DNA from 2 places in the Delftia sp. K82 genome. Region 2 is predicted to be linked to the other one. Evidence: riboswitches for the same ligand, from Rfam matches in the RefSeq annotation. Region 2 holds a riboswitch; the other holds the start of a gene.
What was found. A riboswitch is a leader RNA that binds a small molecule or an ion and turns the genes downstream of it on or off. The one in region 2 is predicted to bind glycine.

Region 1: linked by a shared signal. The riboswitch ahead of KDK82_RS26095 (D-amino acid dehydrogenase) and the one ahead of gcvT (glycine cleavage system aminomethyltransferase GcvT) in region 2 are both predicted to bind glycine.

What each region holds. Positions count from the first base shown of each region.
Region 1 covers NZ_MYFL01000004.1:572,768-577,537, forward strand. The annotation lists gene KDK82_RS26090 (FIST N-terminal domain-containing protein) at 1-957, shown strand, start outside; gene KDK82_RS26095 (D-amino acid dehydrogenase) at 1,026-2,357, opposite strand; glycine riboswitch at 2,450-2,560, opposite strand; partial or broken gene KDK82_RS26100 (invasin domain 3-containing protein) at 3,219-4,770, shown strand, end outside.
Region 2 covers NZ_MYFL01000001.1:1,702,290-1,707,059, reverse strand. The annotation lists gene KDK82_RS07365 (LysR family transcriptional regulator) at 1-838, shown strand, start outside; gene KDK82_RS07360 (fatty acid--CoA ligase) at 866-2,485, opposite strand; glycine riboswitch at 2,655-2,766, shown strand; glycine riboswitch at 2,782-2,900, shown strand; gene gcvT (glycine cleavage system aminomethyltransferase GcvT) at 2,918-4,093, shown strand; gene gcvH (glycine cleavage system protein GcvH) at 4,230-4,604, shown strand; gene gcvP (aminomethyl-transferring glycine dehydrogenase) at 4,676-4,770, shown strand, end outside.

The sequences.
Region 1 (4,770 bases), on a different contig from region 2:
ATGCTGCTCGATGTGCCGGCCGCGCACTACCGCCTGTATTCGGGTCTGGCGCCCTTGCATGCGCCGGGCGGCGAGGCCGGGTTCACGGCCCATTCGGCCCTGGTCCATGCCGGAGGCGGCCAGCCCGAGCTGGCCGAGTTGCTGTACGAGCTGTCCGAGCGCACCGAGTCCGGCCTGCTGTTCGGCGGCGTGGGCGATGACGGGGACGATGGCGTGGAGGGCGTGCAGATCGCCTGCCGCACCGAGGACCTGCATGCGCAGCATGCGGATGCGCGCGGCATTTTTAGCGGAGGCTTCTCGGGCGTGGCCTTCGGTGCGGGCGTGCCCTGCATCACGGGCATGGCCCAGGGCTGCGTGCCGCTGGGCGAGGGCCTGGAGATCACCGAGGCGCGCGGCGCCCTGGTCACCGGGCTCAATGGCGATCCGGCCTTGCAGCGCCTGCTGCAACTGCTGGGCGTGGAGCTGGAAGGCAGCGACTGGCAGCCCGCGCTGACCACGGTGCGCAGCACGCTGGCGGCCATTGCGCCGCCGGGCCGGGGCATGGCCCACGGCGTGCTCACCGAAGAGGCCCAGGTACTGACCCTGGTCGGGCTGGACCCGCTGCGCCAGGGCGTGGCCCTGTCATCGGCCGTGGAGGCCGGGCATTCGGTGATCTTCTGCCGCCGCCAGGCCCAGGTCGCGCGCCAGGAACTGCTGCAACTGGGCGCTGCGCTGCGCGATGCGGCGGAGCCCGAGGAGGCGGCGCCCGAAGGCGAGGCACAGCCCCGCATCCGTGGCGCCATCTACATCAGTTGCCGGGGCCGCGGCGGCGGCCTGTTCGGCGGCCCCGATGCCGAACTGCGCACCCTGCGCCACGCACTGGGCGATGTGCCATTGATCGGCTTCGTCGCCGAAGCCGAGATCATGGATGCCCGCCTGCACCGCTTCGCCGGGGTGTTGACGGTGTTCACTGCTTAGGCGTCGTACACGCCGTACACGCCGTACACGCCGTACACGCCGTACACACGGTACACACCGTCTGCACCTCAGACCGCGCGCGGGCGCACCGTGCCTGCGCTGCGATCCGGGTCCATGGCTGCGGCCCCCAAAAAATCGAAATCCACGGCCGGCTGCCTGCCGCTGACTAGGTCGGCCAGCGCCATGCCGGAGCCGCAGGCATGGGTCCAGCCCAGCGTGCCGTGGCCGGTGTTCAGGAACAGGTTGGCGATGGGCGAGCGTCCGATCAGCGGCACATTGCTGGGCGTGGCGGGGCGCAGGCCGCTCCAGAACTGGGCGCGCCCGGTATCGCCGGCGCCTGGGAACAGTTGCTGCACGCGCCGCACGATGGCCTCGCAGCGCACGGGGTCCAGGTTGCGGTCGTAGCCGTTGAACTCGGCCGTGCCGGCAATGCGCAGGCGGTCGCCCTGCGCGCCCGTGTAGCGCGAGAACACCAGCTTGAACTCATCGTCCGTGAGGCTGACCTGGTAGGCCTTGGCGGGGTCCAGCACCGGCAGGGTCACGGAGTAGCCCTTGGCCGGGTAGATGGGCAGGTGCAGCCCCAGCGGCTGGGCCAGCAGCGGGCTGAACGAGCCCATGGCCAGCACATAGGCGTCGCCCTGGATGCGTTCGTAGCGGCCATCGGCATTGGTCACTTCCACATGGTCGATATGGCGGCTGGCGCCTGCGCCCGTGGTGCGCAGCGCCATGACGTGGTGGCCGTGGCGGAACTGCACGCCCGTGGTGGTGGCAATGCGTGCCAGCTCGCGCGTGAAGAGGTTGGCGTCGCCCGATTCATCCTCGGCCGTATAGGTGGCGCCCGCTATCTGCCCGCGCACATGGGCCAGGGCCGGCTCCAGGCGCACGGCTTCGTCGGCGTCAATCAGGCGGCGGTCGCAGCCCAGGGCCTGCATCTGCTCGGTGGGCTTGAGAGCGCCCTCGAACTCACGGGCGTTCGTGTAGAAGTGCAGGATGCCCTGCATGCGCTGCTCGTACTGGATGCCGGTGTCCGACCGCAGCTGCTGCAGGGCCTCGCGGCTGTAGGTGCCCAGGCGAACGATCTGCTGGATGTTGTGGCGCGTGCGCGCGGGCGTGCAGTTGCGCAGGAAGGACAGGCCCCAGAGCCACTGGCGCATGTCGGCGCGCAGGCGAAACAGCAGGGGGGCGTCCTGCCGGCCCAGCCAGCCCAGCAACTTCAGCGGTGCGCCGGGGTTGGCCCAGGGTTCGGCGTGGCTGACCGAGATCTGCCCGCCGTTGGCAAAGCTGGTTTCGGCTCCGGGCGCAGCCTGGCGGTCGATGACCGTGACCTCGTGGCCCAGGGATTGCAGATAGTAGGCCGAGGCGGTGCCGATCAGGCCGGCTCCGAGAACGATGACGCGCATGACAATGCCCTTTCAAAGGCATGTGCCGGTCACGCGGAAGCTGGTAGCTATGGATTCAATAGCAAGCAGCCTGCGTCCGTCGTGACGCAGCTGCCGCTCCCCCTGTCCTTGGTACCTGAGAGATTCACCGCCGTCCATGGGAACGGGGCTTGCTCCTTCGGTGCGCCGCATATTGCGTGCGGCGGCTCTCCAGACGGCATGTTGTGTTTGCAGTACGGAACCTGAGCGTGTATGGGAGTTTGCGCCTTCGGTGAGGCTCGGCACCGTGGTGCCCGCCTGCTCTCCTGCAGGGGCGATTCTATGTGGCTTGCGGAGCCAGTTCCAGTTGTACTGGGGATATCACCAGTTGCCACCTGCATGTGGTGTGGCTGATTCAGGGTATTCCCTAATTCGCTCAAGAGCCGCCCTCGTAACGCTGGTGTAAACCTTCGGGCTCATGAAAAAAACTATTGAAATAGAAAAAAACATGATTTAGCCTATCGGTATGTGTGGTGGTTTGACAGCGCATGTTCTGATCGATTGAACCTCCATGGGGTAACCATGGGTTGTATATCTGTCGGATAGGCGACTTACCGTTGCACAGGTGAAGGTCTATGGAAACTGGCCCGCCACTGGAAAAAATACAAGCACGGTGAATATGGTTCGTTGAGGGAGGAAAAAAATGATTTGCATCGCAAACCCGGCTGAAGGTGTGCCCGGCTCAATGGGCAATGGAGCAGTGCGCAAGCGCTGATGGAAATCCACCTTTTTTGATTGACGCGCAGGATCTGCGCGAAACCCTGTTACTTCCAATGTCACCGGTTGCAAGGTGAGTTGTGAGTTCTTGACTCAAATAGAACTATCCGAGGTGCGGCGATGCAAATGCGCTGGGTACAACTGATGGCCATTGCCATTGGGGAAAATATTTTCCTGTCTGATTTCCTTGAAAAAATGGGGAATATCATGCGCGTTCTTGATCGCCTGCTTGGTTCGGTGTTTTTACGAAAATGGCGTGCAGCGAGGTACTTGTTCTCGTTGCTGCTGCTTTCGTGCGCCGGTATTTCATCCACGGCACTCGCGGCGACCATCGTTTTCACGGTCACCGACAACAGCGACGCTCCAAATGCCAATGCAACGACACCAACCACCTGTGTCAGCACGCTGGGGGGTACCTTTGCTGGCGCATGTACGCTGCGAGCGGCCATTCAGGCAGCCAACTACACGCTGCAAACGCTGGATCCGAGTGCCGATGTTTCCATCGTCTTTGCACCGACACTGACCACGTCGGTGCGAACCATACAGAGCGGGACATCCAAGGATGCGGCGGGAAACCTCCATCCGTATGTCGACAATCAGACGGTTTACGTGCGCTGTGCCAATACATTCGTCAGCGGCGCTCAGTCCGGCGCCGTGACGGGAGCCACCAATGCCTGTGGTCAAACCCAGATGATCAGCGGCGGCGATACGGGCACCACCACTGGTGCCGGTGGTGCCTGGTACTGGCTCAAAGGCACCGTGCCAGCCGGCACGGGCTCATTGACCATCGATTTCGGGGGAGTCATACAAGTCCAGAACTGGGCGGACTCCCCCTGGGAAACTTTTTATCTTGGTGGGAAGAACATCACGCTCACCAATTCGCCCAACATGACCTGTGGCGAAGCAGTATTCGTCGTTGGCTCCCCGGCGAACAATGTCACCATTGATCGCGTCGGCCTGGTGAATGTGGCTCCAACTCCTGCGGGAGAGGGGACGCCGTTCAACTGCGAGCTGTACGCGGAGATTCATCAAGGCGCACAAAACGTATTCTTTACCAATAGCACGATCAATTCCGCGATATGGAATGGAAATTTCGGCAATAACAGGGGCTCGGCCATTTCCGTTGCCGCAAGCAACGGTACAGGCACGGTTTCCAACATCGTTGTCGATAATTTCACGGTAACGAATCTGCCCAACCCTATCGGGGGAATGCAGCTCGAGCAGTTTTTCCAGGTCATGTCGAACATGACCGTCAACGGATTGACGATCAAAAATTCGAATATCGCACTGAGCCCGACTGGTGGAAATGCGCCCAGGGCCGTGGTGACGGTTGATGGAGCGATCAACCTAGACAATGGAATCGGTCTTGCCGTGACGGGTAATACCTTCTCGCTGCCTATTGCCGCCTATACCGCTTCATCGCCAATGCATGTGTCGGCATCAACGGTGAATACGGCAGCCTCAGGCACGACGCAGGTAGTGACGGTGACCGATAACAACTTCACTGGCGGCGGGGACGGGGTGAATATCGGTGGTACGGGTACGGCACCAGGGTTGATTGGCAACAACAAGATGACAAGCCAGTCGAGAAGTGCCATCCGTATCACTACGCGTGATTTCTTCAAGATTTCTCAGAACACGCTGTTTTCCGTGCCTGTGGCTGCAAACTCAGGCATCA
Region 2 (4,770 bases):
GCACAAGAGCCAGCCGGCCATGAGCCATTCGCTGGCGCAGTTGCGCGAGCATCTGGGCGACCCGTTGCTGGTGCGGCGCGGCGGCCGCATGGCGCTGACGGCACGCGCGCAAGGCCTGGTGCAACCGCTGACTGATGCGCTGGGCAGCCTCAACGGCCTGCTGGCGCAGACGGAATTCGACCCGGCCCACGCACGCGGACGGCTGCGGCTGGCGCTGTCGGACTACGCATCGCGCATCGTGCTGCCGCCGCTGATGCGGCATCTGCGCCAGCACGCACCCGGGCTGGACCTGGCCATCAGCCAGTCCACGCGCGAGGTGATGCTGGCCCAGCTGGCCGATGGCGAACTGGACCTGGCACTGGGGCCCTTCCCCGACGCACCCGACCTACCCGAGGGCATCGAGGTGCAGGAACTGTTCCAGGAGCAGTTCGTGAGCGTGGCCGACCAGGCCGTGCTGCCGGCACGCGGCGGGCTGTCACTGCAGGACTGGCTGCAGCGTCCGCACGTCATGCTGGCCATGCGGCCCGACGCCAGCGAGGAGATCGAACGGGCGCTGGCCGCCCAAGGCCTGAGCCGCCGTGTGGTGCTGGCCCTGCCCCACTGGAGCGCGGCGCTGGAGGTGCTGGCAGGCACCGACCTCGTGCTGACCGTGGGCAGCCGCGCCATCGGTGACCTGCGCCGCCACAAAACGCTGCGCCGTTTCGCTCCGCCGCTGGAGCTGCCCTGGTTTGCCTACCAGCAGGCATGGCATGTGCGCAAGCAGGGGGATGCCATGCATCGGTGGCTGCGCAACTCGATGGTGCAGTGCTGTACTGCGCAGGGGCAAACACAGGCGTAAGAGCAGGAGTAAGCGCAGGCCGCAGCCTCAGGCCGTCACCCCCACCCTCAGCAACTGCTTCTGTATCTTCCCGCTGGCCGTCTTGGGCAGGGCCTCGCGGAAGTGGTAGCGGCGCGGGCGCTTGTAGGCGGCCAGGCGGTCGCCGTGGACCAGGAAGGCGTCCAGCGCCTCGGCAGTGGGCGTGGCGCCAGGCTTGGCGACCACGTGGGCGGCGACTATCTGGCCCCAGCGCTCGTCGGCCTCGCCGATGACGGCGACCTCGAGCACGTCGGCATGCTCGACCAGCGCGTCTTCCACCTCACGCGGATAGACGTTCTCGGCGCCCGAATTGATCATGTAGTCGATGCGGTCGCGGATCCAGAGGTAGCCATCGTCGTCGATGTGGCCCAGGTCGCCCGTGTGGTACCAGCCGTGCGCCAGGGCGCGGGTGTTGGCGTCGGGGCGGTTGAGGTAGCCGGCCATCATGCAGGGGCCGCGCACCAGGATTTCGCCCACCTCGCCTGGCAGGCAGGCCTCAGCCGGATCGGTGGGGGCGTTGTCTTCGCGCAGCCTGGCCACGATGAGGTCATGGCCCATGGAGGGCAGCCCGGCCGAGCCCGCGTGCGAGAGTTGCTCGCGCGGCAGGAGGATGGACATGCAGGGCCCCATCTCGGTGGTGCCGTAGACCTGGACCAGGTCGCTGCCGACCTTGCGCGTCCATTCGCGGATCAGGTGCGGCGCCATGGAGGCGCCGCCGTACTCCACCAGCCGCAGCGCGGGCGCCTGCTCAGGCGAGGCAATGGGGTCGGCCAGCAGAATGGTGACCATGGTGGGCGCCGCGAAGAAGAAGCTCACGCGCTCTTCGCGGATCAGGCGCCAGGCCTCGGTCACGTCAAAGCGGCGCAGCAGCACCTGGGTGGCCCCGGCCTGCAGGCGCGGCAAAAAGCTGGTGTGTAGCTCGGCCGTGTGGTTGAGCGGCGCCATGGCCAGGCCCACGTCGTCGCGCGTGAACTGCATGGTCTGGTGCATGAGGGCGTTGTGCGCCAGCTTGCTGCGGTGCGTATGCAGCACGCCCTTGGGCCGGCCCGTGGTGCCGCTGGTGTACATGAGGATGCAGGGGTCGCTCTCGCGCACATGGGCCTGGGGCGGCGCGCTGCTGCGGCCCCTGGCCAGGGCGGACAGGCGCTGCGTGGCCCAGACCGGCAGCGGGTCGGCCGGGGCATCGTCGGCAAAGATCCAGTGCTCGATGCCCGTGCCTGCGCCTGCGGCAGTGCCACCACCGCCTTCGGCCTTGAGCAGGGCCTGGGCGCGTGCGGCCACCTCGCCGCCCTCGTGCTCGAAGACCAGGGCGCGCGCTGCGCCGTCCTTGAGGATGAAGGCCAGCTCCTGGGCTGCCAGCCGGTAGTTGATGGGGTTGAAGATGGCGCCCAGGCGCGCGGCCGCCAGCATGGTGAAGACAAAGGCTGGCGTGTTGTAGAGAAAGGCCGCGACCACGTCGCCATGGCCTATGCCCAGCTCGGCCAGGCCGTGGGCGTGGCGGTTGACTTCGGCATCGAGCTGGGCATAGGTCCAGGCGCGGCGCTCGCCGCCCTCCCAAGCCACCAGGGCTTCCTTGTTCGGCAGGTAACGTGCCGGCCAGGCCAATGTGTCTCCCAGCGTCTGCTGCATGTGCGCTTCTTCCTTCTCGCTCACGAGATTTCATATATCGATGCATCTCAATGTAGGAGATTTTTTAGACAGTTATGCAATTTGCAAATGCATCCATGCAGGCAAGCGCATGGAGCTGCGGTCGGCCCGCGGAAATCCCGAAGCCGCGCGGACGCTGGCCGCAGCTAGAATGCGCCGGTCAGGAGAGAGTGCCCGCCCGGCCGCAATGGTCACAGGCAGCGGCACCGCCGAAGGCGCAGGGTTCGTCCCGAACGCTCAGGCAAAAGGACTGGCACCGCCTGCCGCCACGGCCGCAGGCGTTCCTAGCTGGAGAGAGATGCAGGGCACGGCGGTGTGCCCCATCCACCGAAGGAGCAAGCCCCACGCATGGAAGGTGCGGGTGAATCTCTCAGGTAAAGCGGACAGCAGGGCAGGACATCCCGGGATTCCGGGATGGCGTTGTGCCTTGCCCCTTGCCGAAAAGAGAGTCCCTCCTTGACCGCTGCCTCCACCACCGATCTGCTCAAGACCCCGCTGTTCGACCTGCACCAGGAACTGGGCGCGCGCATGGTGCCGTTTGCCGGCTACTCCATGCCCGTGCAATACCCGCAGGGGCTGATGGCCGAGCACCTGCACACGCGCGAGGCGGCAGGCCTGTTCGATGTCTCGCACATGGGCCAGATCAGCCTGCGCGGCCCGGATGCCGGCGCGGCGCTGGAATCGCTGCTGCCCATGGACGTGCTGGGCCTGGGCGAACACCGCCAGCGCTACGGCCTGCTGCTCAACGACGCGGGCGGCATTCTGGACGACCTGATGTTCGTGCGCCGCGAGGACGACCTGTTCCTGATCGTCAACGGCGCCTGCAAGCACGAAGACCTGGCGCACATAGAGGCCCGCATTGGCGGGCGCTGTGAAATCGAGCCCCAGTTCGACCGGGGCCTGCTGGCGCTGCAGGGCCCGCAGGCAGCAGCCGCCATGGAGCGCCTGCTGCCCGACACGGCCGGGCTGGTGTTCATGACGGGCGGCTACTTCGACTGGGAAGGCGCCGAGCTGTACATCACGCGCAGCGGCTATACCGGCGAGGACGGCTTCGAGATCTCCCTGCCCGCCAGCCACGCCGAGGCCTTTGCCCGTGCCCTGCTGGCCCAGCCCGAAGTCAGGCCCGTGGGCCTGGGCGCGCGCAATTCGCTGCGCCTGGAAGCCGGCCTGTGCCTGTACGGCAACGATCTGGACACGACCACCACCCCGGCCGAGGCCGCCCTGAACTGGGCCGTGCAGAAGGTCCGCCGCATTGGTGGCGAGCGCGAAGGCGGCTTTCCCGGCGCGGCCACCGTGCTGGCCCAGCTGCAGTCGCCCGAGCTGCTCACGCGCAAGCGCGTGGGCCTGGTGGCCCTGGAGCGCGTGCCCGTGCGCGAAGGCACGGAGCTGCTGGACGCCAGCGGCCGCAAGGTCGGCCAGGTCACCAGCGGCCTGCTGTCGCCCACGCTGAACCAGCCCGTGGCCCTGGCGTACGTGGAGCCGGGCAGCGCCGCCGTCGGCACCACGCTGCAGGCCATGGTGCGCGGCAAGGCCGTGCCCATGCAGGTGCAGGCCACGCCCTTCGTGGCGCCCCGCTATCACCGCGGTTGAGGACAGCCTGCGCGCTTGGCGTGGATCGAGTTCGGCGGATTCGTTTTTCCTGCCATCGCATGCCGCTACAGTGCGCACTGACCTTTCTCAAACCGCCTTTCACAGGTTTCTTTTTCAGTTTCTATCGGAGCAAGCCATGAGCATCCAGTATTCCAAGGACCACGAATGGATCAACGCCGCCAACCCTGACGCGGCCATCGTCGGCATCACCCTCCACGCGCAGGATGCGCTGGGCGACGTGGTGTTCGTCGATCTGCCCGCCGTGGGCACCAGCTTCAACCAGGGCGATGTGGCCGGCGTGGTCGAGTCCGTCAAGGCCGCCGCCGATGTCTACATGCCCGTCAGCGGCGAGATCGTCGAAGTCAACGAAGCCCTGCGCGACGACCCCTCCCTGGCCAACAGCGACCCGCTGGGCGAAGGCTGGTTCTTCAAGGTCAAGCTCAGCGACGCAGGCCAGCTGGCTGCGCTGCTCGACGAAGCCGCCTACACGGCCTTCGCACAGAGCAACTGACGCCACTTTCCGGCCAGGACGGGCGCCAGGGCCCGCCCTGGCGCTTTTCAGCTTTTGAGACAGGTCCCTCCATGCTGATGTCCTCCACCCAGCCCCTTGCCGCCCTCGAGAACGCCACCGAATTCGTGGCCCGCCATATCGGCATTGCGCCCGAAGACGAGGCCCA